3 regions of the Desulfobotulus sp. genome follow, and region 3 is predicted to be linked to each of the others. Evidence: predicted binding sites of a transcription regulator. Region 3 holds the regulator's gene; each other region holds the start of a gene.

Region 1 (4,936 bases), on a different contig from region 3:
GATCCCCTTGCAGATGTTGTTGGCCGCATACATGGCCATCATTTCTCCGGAAACCACGATGTAGATTTCTTCGGCTTTTCCTTCCCGGATGGGCATGGCAAAACCGCCGCAGACCACGTCTCCGAGTACATCGTAAAAGACATAATCGAGATTCCGGCTTTCCGCATAGGCTCCCAGCTGTTCCAGAAGGTTGATGGAAGTGATGATGCCCCGGCCCGCACAGCCCACGCCGGGTTCCGGTCCGCCGGATTCCGTGCAGACCGTGTTGCAGAATCCGGCTTTCTGTACGTCATCGAGGGTCACGTCTTCCCCTTCTTCCCGAAGGGTGTCCAGCACGGTACGCTGGGCCAGTCCGCCGAGGAGAAGGCGGGTGGAGTCTGCCTTGGGGTCGCAGCCCACCACCATGACCTTGTTTCCCATTTCCGCAAGCCCGGCCACGGTGTTCTGGGTGGTGGTGGATTTGCCGATGCCGCCTTTGCCATAGATAGCGATCTTGCGCATGGTCTTTACTCCTTTATGAAAGATGAGAAGGACATGGCCGGTGATGTGTTCTTTTCCGGCCATGATGTTTCCGTGTAGCCGTTTCCGGATTTCTGCTGCGATGGACATTTTTTTCTGAGAGCCGGAGACTTCGGAGCCTTGTCCGGCTCTCATGGGGTTCAGGCCATTTTATTCCGGGCAAAGGCCGCGCCGGATGCACTGGGGGCGAATCTGTCTCCGGAGTCCTTTCCGGATTCAAAGGACATGCCCGCTCCGCTGGCCCGGAAGTCCGGATAGGCATTGCCGCCGTGTTCGGTGAAGTCGAGTCCTTCCATTTCTTCGGCTTCGCTGGCCCGCAGTCCGATGGTGAGGTCCACAAGCCGGAACATGAGCCAGGCCGTGGGGAATACCCAGGCAAAGCAGGCAAGGGCACCGATGAGCTGCACGCCGATCATGGTAAGGCTGGTGCCGCCCGTATTGAAAAGTCCTGCGGCCAGCGTTCCCCAGACTCCGCACACCCCATGAACGGAGATGGCGCCGACGGGGTCGTCTATGCGGATTTTTTCAAAGAAGAGGACAGAAGAAACCACAAGACCGCCTGCGATGAGGCCGATGAGGATGGCGGAAGCAGGCCCCACATTGGCGCAGCCTGCGGTGATGCCCACAAGACCGGCAAGGACACCGTTTAAGCTCATGCCCACCTCGGGTTTGCCGAAACGGATCCAGGAGACCACCATGGCGGCAACAGCGCCTGCTGCGGCGGCGAGGTTGGTGTTGACAAAGATGAGGGCAATGCTTTTGTCCGCAGTGGTGGTGGAGCCTGCGTTGAATCCGAACCAGCCCAGCCAGAGGATGAAGACACCTAAGGCCGCCAGAGGGATGTTGTGGCCGAGGATGGGCCGGATGCGGCCGTCTGCCGTGTATTTACCCAGTCTCGGGCCGAGAACCATGGCTCCTGCCAGGGCTGCCCATCCGCCTACGGAATGCACCACGGTGGAGCCTGCAAAATCAATGAATCCGAGTTTTTCCAGCCAGCCTTCCCCATTGTGCAGGGAGCCCCAGGCCCAGGAGCCGAAGACAGGGTAGATGAAGGCGGTAAGAACGATGGAATAGCAGATGTAGCCTGCAAACCGGGTGCGTTCCGCCATGGCGCCGGATACGATGGTGGCAGCGGTGGCGGCGAACACCACCTGGAACATCCAGAAGGCGAGGTTCCATTCCGAGCCTTCTCCCGTGAAGTCCGAGAGGAAGAAGCCTGAGGTGCCCACAAAACCGCCCAGGCTGTGACCGAACATGAGGCCGAAGCCCACGGCCCAGAAGACAAGGGAGCCGATGGAAAAGTCCATGAGGTTTTTCATCATGATGTTCACCGCGTTTTTGGCACGGGTGAATCCGGCTTCCACCATGGCGAATCCGGCCTGCATGAAAAAGACAAGACAGGCGGCAATGAGGGTCCAGAGAAAATTGGCGTGTTCCTGGACGAGGGCAATGGCCTCGGCATTGGTGATGGGATCGGGAGCGGCATCACCGGCAAGGGCCGGGGCTGCCAGGGAGATGAGGATGGATGTGGGAATAAACCAGCGCATGATGCTTTCCTCCTGGGATTTGGGGTTTGGGAAAAGTGCCTTGCTTTTCCCATTCACTCTTGCCATTGGAGTAATGCATGAGGTGTGCCAGTTTGTTTGTTTTTTAAAATTTTATATAACAAATTGATTTTAAATGATTTATGAGATAGGGGGTTTTTAAGTTTTTCCTGAATGTATTTTTAATAATTTCATTTTTGTATTGATACATATTAAAAAATACATATATGAAATAATAGTCAATAATTATTTATTGACTCAAGAAGAATTATTAACTTGAATTATTGTATTCCGATGGGTATGGTAAACCAGCATAACGGTTTGCCCTTAAAGAACCATCGGGGGGTGCTTAAAGGGCTCTTGCGATCCGACCGGAGTGCATGGCGTTCCAGACATAAGCTCCTTGATCAGATTCTGAAAACAGGAAAGGCCGGACAAACTTGTCCGGCCTTTCCTGTTTTCTTGTTTGTGCCAGAAGAGAAGCCCCTATCGGGGCTGGTTTTCCAAAGGGTACCTTCCCCCCTGCTACTGCGGGTGGATTCCACATGTCTAAGGGGTCAGGGGCTGATGGCCTCCAGCTCCCGTGCCACTGCATCCATTTCGTCGTCTTCAAAGGCAGCGTCCAGCGCATCAAAGCCCTTTTTCGCCCTTTCCTGGGAGATCCGTTGCTGAAGGCGTGCAACCCTTTCCTTCTGGTAATCCAAAAGGGCCTGCTTGGAGAGTGTTGCGGATCCGAAGCTGCGGGCGGGCCTTGCCTTGCGCACAAGGCCTCCTTCCTGGGCATCCTGCTGGGTGATGTTGGCAATGCGCATGTGACGGCGGACAAAGAGTCCAAGATCCTCATCCCTGCGGAACTGGCGGATCAGCTCCTTTTCTGCAGGGTCCTTGATATCCCGGAATTGTTCATAATAGATGACAATGTCAATGATTTCCTGAATGCGTTTTTCCATGGCCAGGGCCAGATTGGCCTTCAGGGGTTCCACGGTTTCCAGCCCGCCCTCCATATAGGAAAAGACATAGATATACTGGGGGCTTTTTTCCTCGTAATACCAGGCCGGAGCGCCTTCAATGCGGATCTGTTCTCCTGAGACAAGGGCCTGTTCAAACAGAAAACCGGCAAGCACGGAAACAAGTTTGATGGCTATGGCTTCGAGCATGGCGTTTTCCTTTCGAGAAAAGGGGAGGGCATCCGGGTGATGAGAAAAGAGGTCATCACCCGGAGAGCATCAGTTTTTCAGGGAGTGAATGGGAGCTGGAATACGGCCTCCCCGGGTGACAAAGGGGTCTTTTCCTGAGGCATTGGGTATATCAATGATGGTGGCAAAGCCGAGAAGACCACCGAAGTGGGCCATGTCCCCCGCCTTTTTGCCGGGAACGGGGATGAGACGGCAGGCCGTGGTTTTGGCGTTGATCATGCCAATGGCCATCTCGTCTGCAATGATGCCTGCAAGGGTTTCCACGCTGGTGTCGCCGGGGATGGCGACCATGTCGAGGCCTACGGAGCAGACAGCGGTCATGGCTTCAAGTTTTTCAATGGAAAGGTAGCCTTTTCTGGCAGCCTCTGCAATGTTGAGGTCTTCGCTCACAGGAATGAAAGCGCCGGAAAGTCCGCCCACATGGGAGCTGGCAAAGGCGCCGCCCTTTTTGACCGCATCATTGAGCATGGCAAGCGCCGCTGTGGAGCCGGGTGCGCCGATGCTGACAAGGCCCAGACTCTGAAATATTTCTCCCACACTGTCGCCCACGGTGGGCGTGGGAGCCAGGGAGAGATCCACCACCCCAAAGGGAATGCCAAGATCCCTTGCCACTTCACGGCCAATGAGCTCACCCACACGGGTAACCTTGGCCGCGGTTCGCTTGATGCGCTCGGCAATATCCCCAAGCCCCATGGAGGGCTGTTCCCGCAGGGCCCGGTCAATGGCCTTTTTGACCACGCCAGGGCCGGAAACACCCACATTGATCACCGCATCCGCTTCGCCGATCCCCAGATAAGCCCCTGCCATGAAAGGAATATCCGGAGGAATATTGGCGAAAACGCAGAGTTTGGCGCAGGCCAGTCCATCTTTGTCTGCGGTGAGGGCGGCGGCTTCCTTGATGGCCCGACTCATGCGCAGAACCGCATCCATATTGATTCCCTCCCGTGTGCTGGCCACGTTCACAGAGGCGCAGACCCGATGGGTTTCAGCAAGGGCCTGGGGCAGGGCCGCGATGAGCGCTTCATCCCCCCGCGCCATGCCCTTTTCCACAAGGGCGGAAAATCCACCCACAAAGTCCACGTTTACGGTTTGGGCAATGCGATCCAGGGTTCGGGCCACAGCCACCATGCCTTCGGGGCCAAAGGGGGCTGCGATGGTGGCAATGGGGCTGACGCTGATGCGTTTATTCACCACCTGGATGCCGTATTTTTCTCCGATACGGTTGCAGGTGGGGACAAGGTTTTCGGCAAGGCCGCAGATTTTCTTTTCAATGTTGGCGCAGAGCCTGTGAATGTCGTCGCTGACACAGTCAAAGAGGTTAACGCCTAAGGTAACGGTGCGCACATCGAGATGCTCATTGTTGAGCATGCCGAGTATGGTAAGGATTTCCCTGTCGTGAATCATGGTCTGCTCCGGTTCAGATGCGGGTGATGGATTCAAAGATATTGCGGTGCTGGATGTTGATCACAAGGTTGAACTCTCCAGCCCTTTTTCTGAGATCCTGGGAAAGGGCGCTGGTGTCTGTGGCCAGAGGCACATCCGCTTCATAGACCATGAGATTGCGGGAAGGATCATTGCCGCCTTCAAACATGGCCCGGAGATTGGTGACATTTACCCTGTGACGTGCGAGGATGGCGGTGATTTCCGCCACAAGCCCCCGACGGTCAGGGCCAAAGC
Region 2 (4,936 bases), on a different contig from region 3:
CCGATGGCGTTGATCATCTTGCGCTTGTCCGTTTCATCCCTGCCGAGAAAGGGATAAAGGGTGCCCACCCCGAGATCAAAGCCGTCTGTCATGAAAAAGGCCGCCCAGAGCAAGCCCCAGAGAAAAAACCAAATGACCTGCAGTTCCATAGATGTTGTCCTCCCGATCCGCACAGTCTGCGGCGTTGTTTATCAGGCCTCCGCCTTGGGCAGATCCGGCCCTTTCATGGCTTTTTTGGCGATCATGGTGAATCCGGCAAGCCCCAGCAGACCGTAAACCACAACAAAGGCAATGAGGCTCGTAAGCACCTGCCCGCCGGAAACCGGAGAAACCGCATCCGTGGTTTTCATGAGCCCATAGACAATCCAGGGCTGACGGCCCACCTCCGTGACCAGCCATCCCGCCTGGGTGGCGATATAGGGCAGAGGAATGGAAAAGAGCATCATCTTGAGATACCAGGGTTTTTCCATGAGACGGTTTCTGAAGAAAAAGCCTAAGGCACAGGCAAAGATGAAGTAGGCCCCAAGGCCCACCATCACCCGGAAGGCCATACCCACCAGGGCAATGGGCGGACGCTCATCCTTGGGAATGTCCTTTAAGCCAATGACCGGGGTGGAGAAATCATGGTGAATGAGAAAGCTCAGAAGGCCGGGAATCCTGCCGATCTCAATGCTGTTTTTCTCCCCTTCGGGATCGGGCCAGGCAAAGACATAGCTCGGTGCGCTGGGCTGGGTTTCCCAGTGAAATTCCATGGCCGCCATTTTGGCCGGCTGGGTATGGGCCACATCCACGGCATGGAAATCCCCCTGAATGGCCACAAAAAGGGAAAAGATGAGACCGGGAACCAGCGCCATGCGGAAAGACCGGGTAAAGATCTCTTCATGCTGTTTTTTCAGAAGATGCCAGGCGCTGATGCCCATGACAAAAAAACAGGCCAGCACAATGCTGGCCGCAAGGGTGTGCATGATGGTGAGCCAGGCGAACTTCTGGGTGATGACAGCCATGAAATCCGTGATTTCAGCCCGCTGTCCCCCGAAGGACTCCCGGAGGGTGTAGCCCACGGGATGCTGCATCCAGGCATTGGCAATGAGAATCCAGATGGCGGACACATTGCCCGCAATGGCCACCATCCACATCACCCCTGCGTGAACCTTGGCGGAAAGACGCTTCCACCCGAAAATCCAGATGCCGATGAAGGTGGATTCCAGGAAAAAGGCAGCCGTGGCTTCAATGGCAAGAAGGGAGCCGAAAATATCCCCCACATAGGCGGAATACTGGGACCAGTTGGTGCCGAACTGAAATTCTAAGGTAATACCCGTAACCACGCCTACGGCAAAATTGATGAGAAAAAGTTTTCCCCAGAATTTCGTCATCCGCAGGTAGGTTTCGTCCCCTGTGCGGGCATAGCGGGTTTCCATCCATGCCACCAGAATGGAAAGGCCCAGGGTAAGGGGGACAAAGAGAAAGTGAAACATCGTGGTTGCCGCAAACTGCAACCGGGAAAGCAGGACAACATCCATGGCGTCTCCTCCTTCAAGAGACAGGCTGCGGTGCATGAAACCGCAGCCTCCTTGCCGCTTCCAGTGCCAGAGGCCCGGAAAGATCCGGCCCGTTAGCGTATCCTGTCATCCTTGCCTGCACCTTCGCAGTCCGGCGTGTAACAGGTGTTATCGAGAAATTCGCAGGTTTTCTTGCAGGACGGACATTCCTCCGGAGGGGTTTCCGCCTCCATCTGATAGCCACAGTTGCTGCATTTCCATTGGCTCATGGGGCATCCTTTCCTAATTCTGAAGGTTAATGCATTCAGGTTCTTTTCGTAAAAACCTGTCTATCCTTCCGCTTTCCATACACCATGAAGATTGCAGTATTCCCGCACCACAACCTTTTCGGCCTCAATCATGAACGTCGCCTCGGGTTTTTCGCCTGGGTTCAGATCCTTGCGATACACCCGGTTATCGGCGATGACCTCAATCCATTCAACATAGTGTTTTTCCAGCATGGGATGCTCCACGCTGCCCACCACCACCTTCACTCCACCGGGGATGCGCTCAATCACGGGCACATGCTTTTCCTTGGCCGCATCCACTGTATTTTCCGTAAGATGTACCATGGGCTGACCGCAGCAGACAAGGGCGGCCGCCCCCCCATGCATCACTTCCACCACATTGCCACACAGATCACAACGGTATACTTCAAGCCTCTGAACCATGGAGAACGCCTTACCTTCCCGTTTTCCGTTTCCACAACGGAAAATCCATAAAAAATTTGCTATTCCGCCCATGCCCCTTTGGCCACATGGGCTGCCTTTTCTTTCTCAGCCAGCTGCTTCAGTTTGTACCCCGCATCCCGCAAAATGCCGTACAGGATGCCGCAGCCCGCATCTTCCCGGTCTGCATCGCCTTGGTCCGCCAGCAAGAGCATTTCTTCCGCAAGAAGCAGGGTCTTCTCAATATTCCTGTTGCACGCTTTCACTGTCATTCTCCGCGTGCCTCCTTTAAGAAGGGGCCGCCTGTATGGGATTACTTTAACACGCCTGCACCGACTTGCAATACGGAGACTCCGCTTTTTCTCCTTTTCAGGATTCATGCCAGAATGACTGCGATGCCTCACATCCTCGTATTTCAAGACATAGAGCCCCGCCTCCACCCTCCCCATGGATGTCCCTCCGCAAACTCCCAGGACTCCGATTTTCCCGAAAATACAAGGACAGCCCCCGACGATTCGTTCAAATCATTGAAAAAACACGCTGCCCGGACATGTCTCACACAGAAAATAAGACAAGGTTGATTCAAAAGACATATTTTCAGCCATCTCCCTGAACGGGCATCCAGGGGCCCCAAAAAAGCCAAGAGCTGTAATAAGCAATAAAAACAGCAATAAAACAAAAAAACACTCTCAAAAAAATGGACTAAAAACAAACTGGCACACAAACTGCTTATAAATACTTCAACAGACGCACGCAACAAAGACCCAAAAGGAGGTCATCCCATGCTCGCCATAGAAGAACTGAAAAAGGATATTCACCTTCTCAATGAAATTGACTGGGAGCTTACGCCCGAAGATGCGGTAAATCTTTACCTTGAATGGGGCGGAATCTGGAAACCCGGCGGTCTGCGCTACTCCGTACGTGGAAAACACGACAAGTCCTATTATTTCACCGTGAACACCTGGGAAGATCCACCGGTGATCTACCTTATCCGCCGAAACTCCGAGGAAGCCGTGGAACTGGCCAAAATTCCCCTGCCACCGGGACTTAAAGAATCTTTTCTCAAATCCGTGGGCCACAACCGGGGAGTTTACGCGCTGGAGGGCGAAGTAAAAGAATGGCTCCAGAAAAAACTGTATCACTGAAAAATCCCTTCCCATTCCTGCCCCACCCCCCTGCCTTCCATACGTCCTCAAAAAGGGGAGATCCTGAATCTCCCTTCCTCCCATGAAAGGGCGGAAGCCTTCCTTAAATCAGGGCTTCCGCCCCTTATCTTTTATGCCTTGGGCCAAGCCTCCCTTCTCCCCTCTTCAGGGATTGAAACCTTTTGCCAGGCAGGCTAAAAGAAACCCAAGGCAGCGTCTTTTTCAGTATCCCACTCCAGGCAAGGATTTTCCATGCACACCTCCCTTTCCGCCGCCCTGACAACGGGCCTCAAATCCGGAATCCACAGGGCCTTTACCTCCCTTCTCTGGATTTTAAAAATCCTCATCCCCATCGGTTTCTGCACCTTCCTTCTCGTGCAGACAGGCCTTCTCCCCTTCCTTGAAGGAGCCATGGCTTTCCTCATGGAGCCCATGGGGCTGCCTCCGGCTGCCGCCTTTCCCCTCATTGTCGGCATGCTCACCAACATCTACGGGGCCATTGCCGTCATGGGAACCCTGCCCTTTGACACCCATACCCTCACCCTCATGGCCATCTTTCTCCTTATCGCCCACAATCTCATTCAGGAAGGGGCCGTGCAGCATGCCTCCGGCATCCATGGCCTTGTCATCACCGCAATCCGCCTGGTGGCCGCCACCCTCACGGTCATGGTGGTGTCCATCTGGCTACCACCCCAGCCCCTGGCCTCGCCCCATGCAGCCGCCTACGAGATTCTGCCCTTTGCAGAAGCCTTTTATGCCTGGGGCCTCAGCACCCTCGCCCTCTGCATGAAAATCCTCGGGATCCTGCTTGTGCTCATGCCCTGTATCGAGATTTCCAAAATCCTTGGCCTTGCGGCCTTGCTTGCGCGCATTTCAGGCCCCGTTCTTCTGCCTCTGGGACTTCCCCGCTCCACAGCCCTCCTGTGGCTCACCGCCGTGCTTTTCGGCCTGAGCTATGGAGCCGCCGTCATCGTGGAAGAGGCCAGGACCGGCACCATTCCCAAGGACGACTTAGAAAACCTCCATGTATCCATCGCCATCAACCACTCCATGGTGGAAGACCCGGCCCTCTTTCTGCCCTTAGGTCTTCCTGCGCTGTGGCTCTGGCTGCCCCGCATCCTCACGGCTCTGATCTTTGTTCGCATCTGGCAGCTCTGGCAGCATTTTCGCCCCGTAAAAACCCCCATTCTGCCCCACCCCTGAGAGAAAGGGTCCCATGCTCAGCGAACTTGCCATCCGTAACTTTGCCATCATTGATGATCTGAAAATCCGGTTTGACCGGGGCATGACCGTCATGACCGGCGAAACCGGCGCCGGAAAATCCATCATCATCCAGGCGGTCAACCTCATTCTCGGAAGCCGGGCCGATGGCCGCATGATCCGCCAGGGCCACGACAACGCCGAGGTGGAAGCCTTTTTCCACCCTCCGGCCCAAAGCCCTGCGGCCCTGGCCATGGAAGCCAACGCCCTGAATCCGGAAGAAGGGCTACACATCCGCAGGGTGCTTTCCGTCACAGGCTCTCACCGCATCTACATCAACGGCCGCATGGCCACGGCCCAGCTCCTCGGAGAGGTCACGGCCCAG
Region 3 (4,936 bases):
AACTCCGCCGCTTCGATCAGGGCCTGGGCGAGTTGGCAGTGGGTGACAACGGCAATTCCAATCATGAAAATCAAGTCCCCGTTTAAGGGTTTTGGTCAGCTGGAGGAAGACTGGCGGAGAATATCCCTGTGATGGATCCCCAGTTGTCCCACCTGACCCTGCAGATGCTCGAAAATACGGCGCGTGATGGCCACGGATCGGTGGCGGCCGCCGGTGCAGCCTATCCCCAGGGTGAGGTAGGCTTTGCCCTCTCTTTTATACAAAGGGATCAAATAGTCAAGGAGGTCGAGGTACTTTTGCAAAAAGATCTGGGTCTCCTCATGGGAGAAGATGAAGTCCCGCACCGCGGCATCTTCTCCGGTGAGATCCCGCAGCTCCGGCGTAAAATAGGGGTTGGGAAGAAAGCGGACATCCACGAGCATATCCATATTCCGCGGAGGGCCGTATTTGAAGCCAAAACTTAAGACATCCACCCGGAGGGCGTCTGCGAAAATGCAGTGCTGGGCAATTCCCATAATCAGCGCCTTGAGGGCATGTACGGTGGTGTCGGAGGTATCAATGACCTGGTCGGCGCTTTCCCTGAGAGGGGTCATGCGCTGAATTTCCTCACGGATGCTGTCCATGAGGGATTTGCCCGGAGAAAGGGGGTGCTGCCTGCGGGTCTGGCTGAAACGGTTGAGAAGCACCTCTTCCCGCGCTTCAAGAAAGATGAGCTGGAAATTCCAACCCTGGTTGCGGACTTCCGTAAAAATATCCGTATGCTTTTCAAGAAAACCCTTTTCCCGGATATCCATGATAAACCCCAGACCATTGAAATCTGCGGTGTCGCTGTGGATCCGCAGCTCAAGGAATTTGGGAAGGAGGGCCACGGGCAGGTTATCCACACAGTAAAAGCCTGCGTCTTCCAGGGCGGCTGCGGCTGTGCTTTTTCCGGACCCGGAAAGACCCGTGATTACAATGATTTTTTCGTTGGTTTTCATGGGCGTCGTCTTTGCGGCAAAAGGGGAGATTTTGTGCTTAAAAATCCTCGTCCATGGGAGAAAGAAGCTCGCAGACTCTCTCAGGGCTTGCGGCCTTACGCAGTTCCTCCTTCAGGGAGGCATTCCGCAGAAGCCTTGATATCCGGGCAAGAACCTGAAGGTGCAGCCCGGTTTCGGTGAGGGGAGTCAGGATCACAAAAAAAAGGTGGACAGGTTTGTTGTCAAGGGAGTCAAAGGAAACGCCCCTGCGGCTTTTGCCGAAGGCAAGGGCCAGGTGAGGGAGAGTTTCTAGCTTACCATGGGGAATGGCGATGCCATCCCCGATGCCCGTGCTGCCGAGACGCTCCCTTTCCAGAAGTACGCGCATCAGCTCCTCTTTCGGCAGATTCTTTTGCCGGGCAAGGGGGGCGACAAGTTCTTCCAGCGCAGCCATTTTGTCGCGGGCCTGAAGATCGGTGATGATGGTCTCATGGGTCAGAACATCCAGAAGCTTCATGGATCAACCTTGTGAAAGGGCCCAGGGCCCTGACCGTATGCGGCCAGAGCCCTTTGCAGGGCCTGTGGTCCTTTGTGTTGGATCAGGCGGATGGCTGGATCAGGCCGAGATCCCCGTCTTTTCGTCGGTACAGAACATGGACCTGATCGGTTCTGGCGTCGGTGTAGACGATAAAGTCCTTGTCTGAGAGGGCAAGCTGCATGGCCGCCTCTTCCGCATCCATGGGTTTGAAATGCATGGATTCCACAACAAACTGAGGCTTTTCAGGAAAATCCTGGGCCTCGGTTTCCGCATTCTGGGAAATTTCTTCAGCCATTGCCGCTTCGGCACCCTTGATGCCTGCTTTGGATACGGGACGGTTTTCCCGGACCTTTTCCTTGGTTCTGCGGATCTGCTTTTTGAGCTTATCCACCACAAGGTCCAGGGCTGAATACATGTTTTCCGTTTCTTCCGTGGCCTGGAAGCTGAGACGGTCACAGGTGACGCGCACTTCTACGATATGGCGGATCTTTTCCACAGACAGGACAACCTGGGCTTCGGCCGGGCTGTCAAACTGTTTGTCCAGCCTGGAGAGTTTGTTGGCGGCGTAGTCCTTCAGTGCTTCGGAGGGTTCGATGTTCTTGAAGGTCACGGATGTCTTCATGGGCCCTACCTCCTCATCAGTATTGTCTGCGTTTGCTGGACGGAAGAATTTTAAGGATTTCCCTGTACTTGGCAATGGTCCTTCGGGCAATGCGGATGTTTTGCTCCTCCTCGAAAATGGTGGCGATTTTCAGATCGCTGTAGGGGTTCTGGGGATCCTCGCTTTCCACAAGTTGCTTGATTTTTTCAAGTACACTCACCGAGGCCATGGCCTCGCCTTCCACCCGGCTGATGGAGCTGTTGAAAAAGTATTTCAGCTCAAAAAGCCCCTGGGGCGTATAGGCATACTTGTTGGTGGTCACCCGGCTGATGGTGGATTCGTGCATCTGGATGTCCTGGGCCACGTCCCGCAGCACCATGGGTTTTAAGTAGGCCACACCCTTTTCAAAGAAATCCCGCTGAAAGCGTACAATACTTTCCATAACATTGTAGATGGTTTTTTGTCTCTGCTGGATGCTTTTGATGAGCCAGGAGGCGGAACGCATTTTTTCCTGAAGATAATCCTTGGTTTCCCCTGAGATTTTTTCTCCGGTGCGCATGGCTTTTTTGTAATAGGGGTTGATGTGCAGCCTGGGCATACCATCGTCATTGAGGGTGATGATGAAATCATCATTGTGCTTGTATACATAAATATCCGGTGTGATATACACCGGCGCTTCATTGTGGAATTCCCGGCCGGGTTTGGGCTCCAGAGAGCGGATGACGCCTACGGCGGCGATGATGGTCTCAAGGGGTTCTTTGAGGCTTTTGGCAATGGCCTTGAAGTTTTTGTTTTCAAGGTGCTTGAGATGGTGGGCGATGATTTTTTCCACGATGTCTGCCTCAAGGCCCAGGCGCCGAATCTGGAGAAGCAGGCATTCCTTGAGATTCCGTGCGCCCACGCCCGCAGGGTCAAAGGACTGCACCTGTCTGAGTGCTTCTTCTGCGGCGCTCTCCGGATATCCGCTTACCTGGCTGATTTCATCCAGTGTGGCGTCAAGGTACCCATCGGTGTTGATGTTGCCGATGATCAGGCTGGCCAGGGTCTGGATTTCCGGATCCACATCTGCCATGGACAACTGCCAGAGCAGGTGGTCGTGGAGGCTTTCCTTTTCTGAGACAAAGTTTTCATAGCGGGGTGCTTCCCTTTCCTCGGATTCAAAGTGCACCCTGCCTGCGCTGCTGTACTCGTCGAGGTAGGCCTCCCAGTCCGTTTCCGGGCTGACCTTTTCACTGATTTCCACTTCCTGCAGCATTTCTTCCGAGGAAACGGCCTCAGCCATATCCGGGGTTTCCCCCTCCGGTGCGTCCACGCGTTCTTCCAGGGCGGGATTTTGTTCCAGCTCCTGTTGTATGGCATCCACGAGTTCAAGGCGGGACAATTGCAACAGCTTGATAGCCTGCTGCAGTTGAGGCGTCATGACAAGTTGCTGGGTAAGCTTGAGTTGTTGTCGGAGTTCTATGGCCATTTTATAACCGGAATCCGTCTCCTAAATAGGTTTTTCGGGCAATGGGACTTGCGGCGATGTCCGCAGGGGATCCCGAATCCACAACCCTGCCGGAATGCAGTATGTAGGCCATATCGCATACGCCGAGGGTCTCCCGAACATTATGGTCTGAAATCAGAACGCCGATGCCCCGCTGGCTGAGATAGGCGATGATGTTCTGAATATCGCTGACAGCCAGAGGATCCACCCCCGCAAAGGGCTCATCCAGGAGGATGAAGGAAGGATCCGTGGACAGCACCCGCGCAATTTCAAGTCGCCTGCGTTCCCCGCCGGAAAGAACCGTGGCCTTCTGGTCTCCCAGATGGCGGATGCCCAGTTCTTCCAGAAGGGCTTCGGCTTTTTGCCTCTGTTCCGTTCTGCCCATATCCAGGTTTTCAAGGATGATGAGGAGATTGTCCCGGACGGAAAGCTTTCTGAATATGGAGGCTTCCTGAGGCAGGTAGCCGATGCCGTAGCGAGCCCGCATATACATGGGATAGTCTGTCAGGTCTTTATCGTCAAGGAAAACCCTGCCCCCGTCCGGTCGGATGAGGCCTACGGCCATATAAAAAGTGGTGGTTTTTCCGGCCCCGTTGGGTCCGAGGAGCCCGATGACCTGCTGGCTTTCCACCCTCAGGGAAACGCCGTCCACCACCTTTCTGTCTCCGTAGCGTTTTTCCAGTTGTTCCACGTGCAAAACGGGCATGGGGTTTTCTCCAAAAAAAATCAGAAGGGTAGGGGCAGAGGTTTCTTTTTGTCCTGAAGGAGGGTGCCGGAGACGCCTCCTGAAATTTCCATCTCGCCGGTTGTGCGGTTCATGCGGATGGCGGGCCCCTGGAGGACGTGGCCGAGACGCTCCACCCGCGCGGGGCTTCCCGTGAGGGTGATGGTGTCATCCTGGGCAATGAAGATGGCCCGCTCTCCGGAGGCTCTGCCATCCGGATGGGTGATCTCCACCTTGCCTTCGGCCACAACGCTTTCGATGGAAAGAAGGGGATCCTCTCCCTTTTCCGTCTGCAAGGGAAGGTCTTTTCCCTGGTAACGGAGGGTGACGGCATCCGCCCTGAGGGTCATTCCCGCCTGGACGATGTGTACCTCTCCTTTGAACACCAGGGTGCGGGAAGTCATGTTCCAGTCCTGGGAAAGGGCGTGGGCCACAAGGGCAGGGGGGTCCGATCCCTTTTGCCCGTAATGAAGGGTGGAAAGGCGCTCTTTGCGTCCTTCCACCTGCATCTCGTCGAGGCGGTGATCATAGAAAATGCTGTCTCCTGTGATGCGGATATCCGGATTCCGGAATTCCGCAGGACGGCCTTCCAGTCGGAGTCTCTGGGACTGGGTCTCATACCGGGCCT

The links. Region 3 encodes sigma-54, which starts transcription at its own class of promoters, with help from an activator protein. Its sites were predicted from a motif close to TNTGGCACANTTTCTGCTNT; they were not measured.
Region 1: the regulator sigma-54 is predicted to act here: its motif matches at 2,139-2,158, upstream of RBR60_RS15165 (ammonium transporter).
Region 2: the regulator sigma-54 is predicted to act here: its motif matches at 2,919-2,938, upstream of RBR60_RS14075 (DVU0772 family protein).

Annotation. Positions count from the first base shown of each region.
Region 1 is NZ_JAVETM010000066.1:4,662-9,597, forward strand. It holds gene nifH (nitrogenase iron protein) at 1-501, opposite strand, end outside; gene RBR60_RS15165 (ammonium transporter) at 660-2,066, opposite strand; gene RBR60_RS15170 (hypothetical protein) at 2,621-3,220, opposite strand; gene RBR60_RS15175 (PFL family protein) at 3,290-4,663, opposite strand; gene RBR60_RS15180 (glycine cleavage system protein R) at 4,677-4,936, opposite strand, start outside.
Region 2 is NZ_JAVETM010000046.1:16,063-20,998, forward strand. It holds gene cydB (cytochrome d ubiquinol oxidase subunit II) at 1-149, opposite strand, end outside; gene RBR60_RS14055 (cytochrome ubiquinol oxidase subunit I) at 192-1,520, opposite strand; gene RBR60_RS14060 (rubredoxin-like domain-containing protein) at 1,613-1,768, opposite strand; gene RBR60_RS14065 (desulfoferrodoxin) at 1,829-2,209, opposite strand; gene RBR60_RS14070 (hypothetical protein) at 2,269-2,478, opposite strand; gene RBR60_RS14075 (DVU0772 family protein) at 2,989-3,351, shown strand; gene RBR60_RS14080 (nucleoside recognition domain-containing protein) at 3,604-4,554, shown strand; partial or broken gene RBR60_RS14085 (DNA repair protein RecN) at 4,568-4,936, shown strand, end outside.
Region 3 is NZ_JAVETM010000031.1:11,892-16,827, reverse strand. It holds gene RBR60_RS11705 (PTS fructose transporter subunit IIA) at 1-65, opposite strand, end outside; gene rapZ (RNase adapter RapZ) at 96-980, opposite strand; gene RBR60_RS11695 (PTS sugar transporter subunit IIA) at 1,018-1,476, opposite strand; gene hpf (ribosome hibernation-promoting factor, HPF/YfiA family) at 1,559-2,119, opposite strand; gene rpoN (RNA polymerase factor sigma-54) at 2,136-3,566, opposite strand; gene lptB (LPS export ABC transporter ATP-binding protein) at 3,568-4,290, opposite strand; gene RBR60_RS11675 (LptA/OstA family protein) at 4,311-4,936, opposite strand, start outside.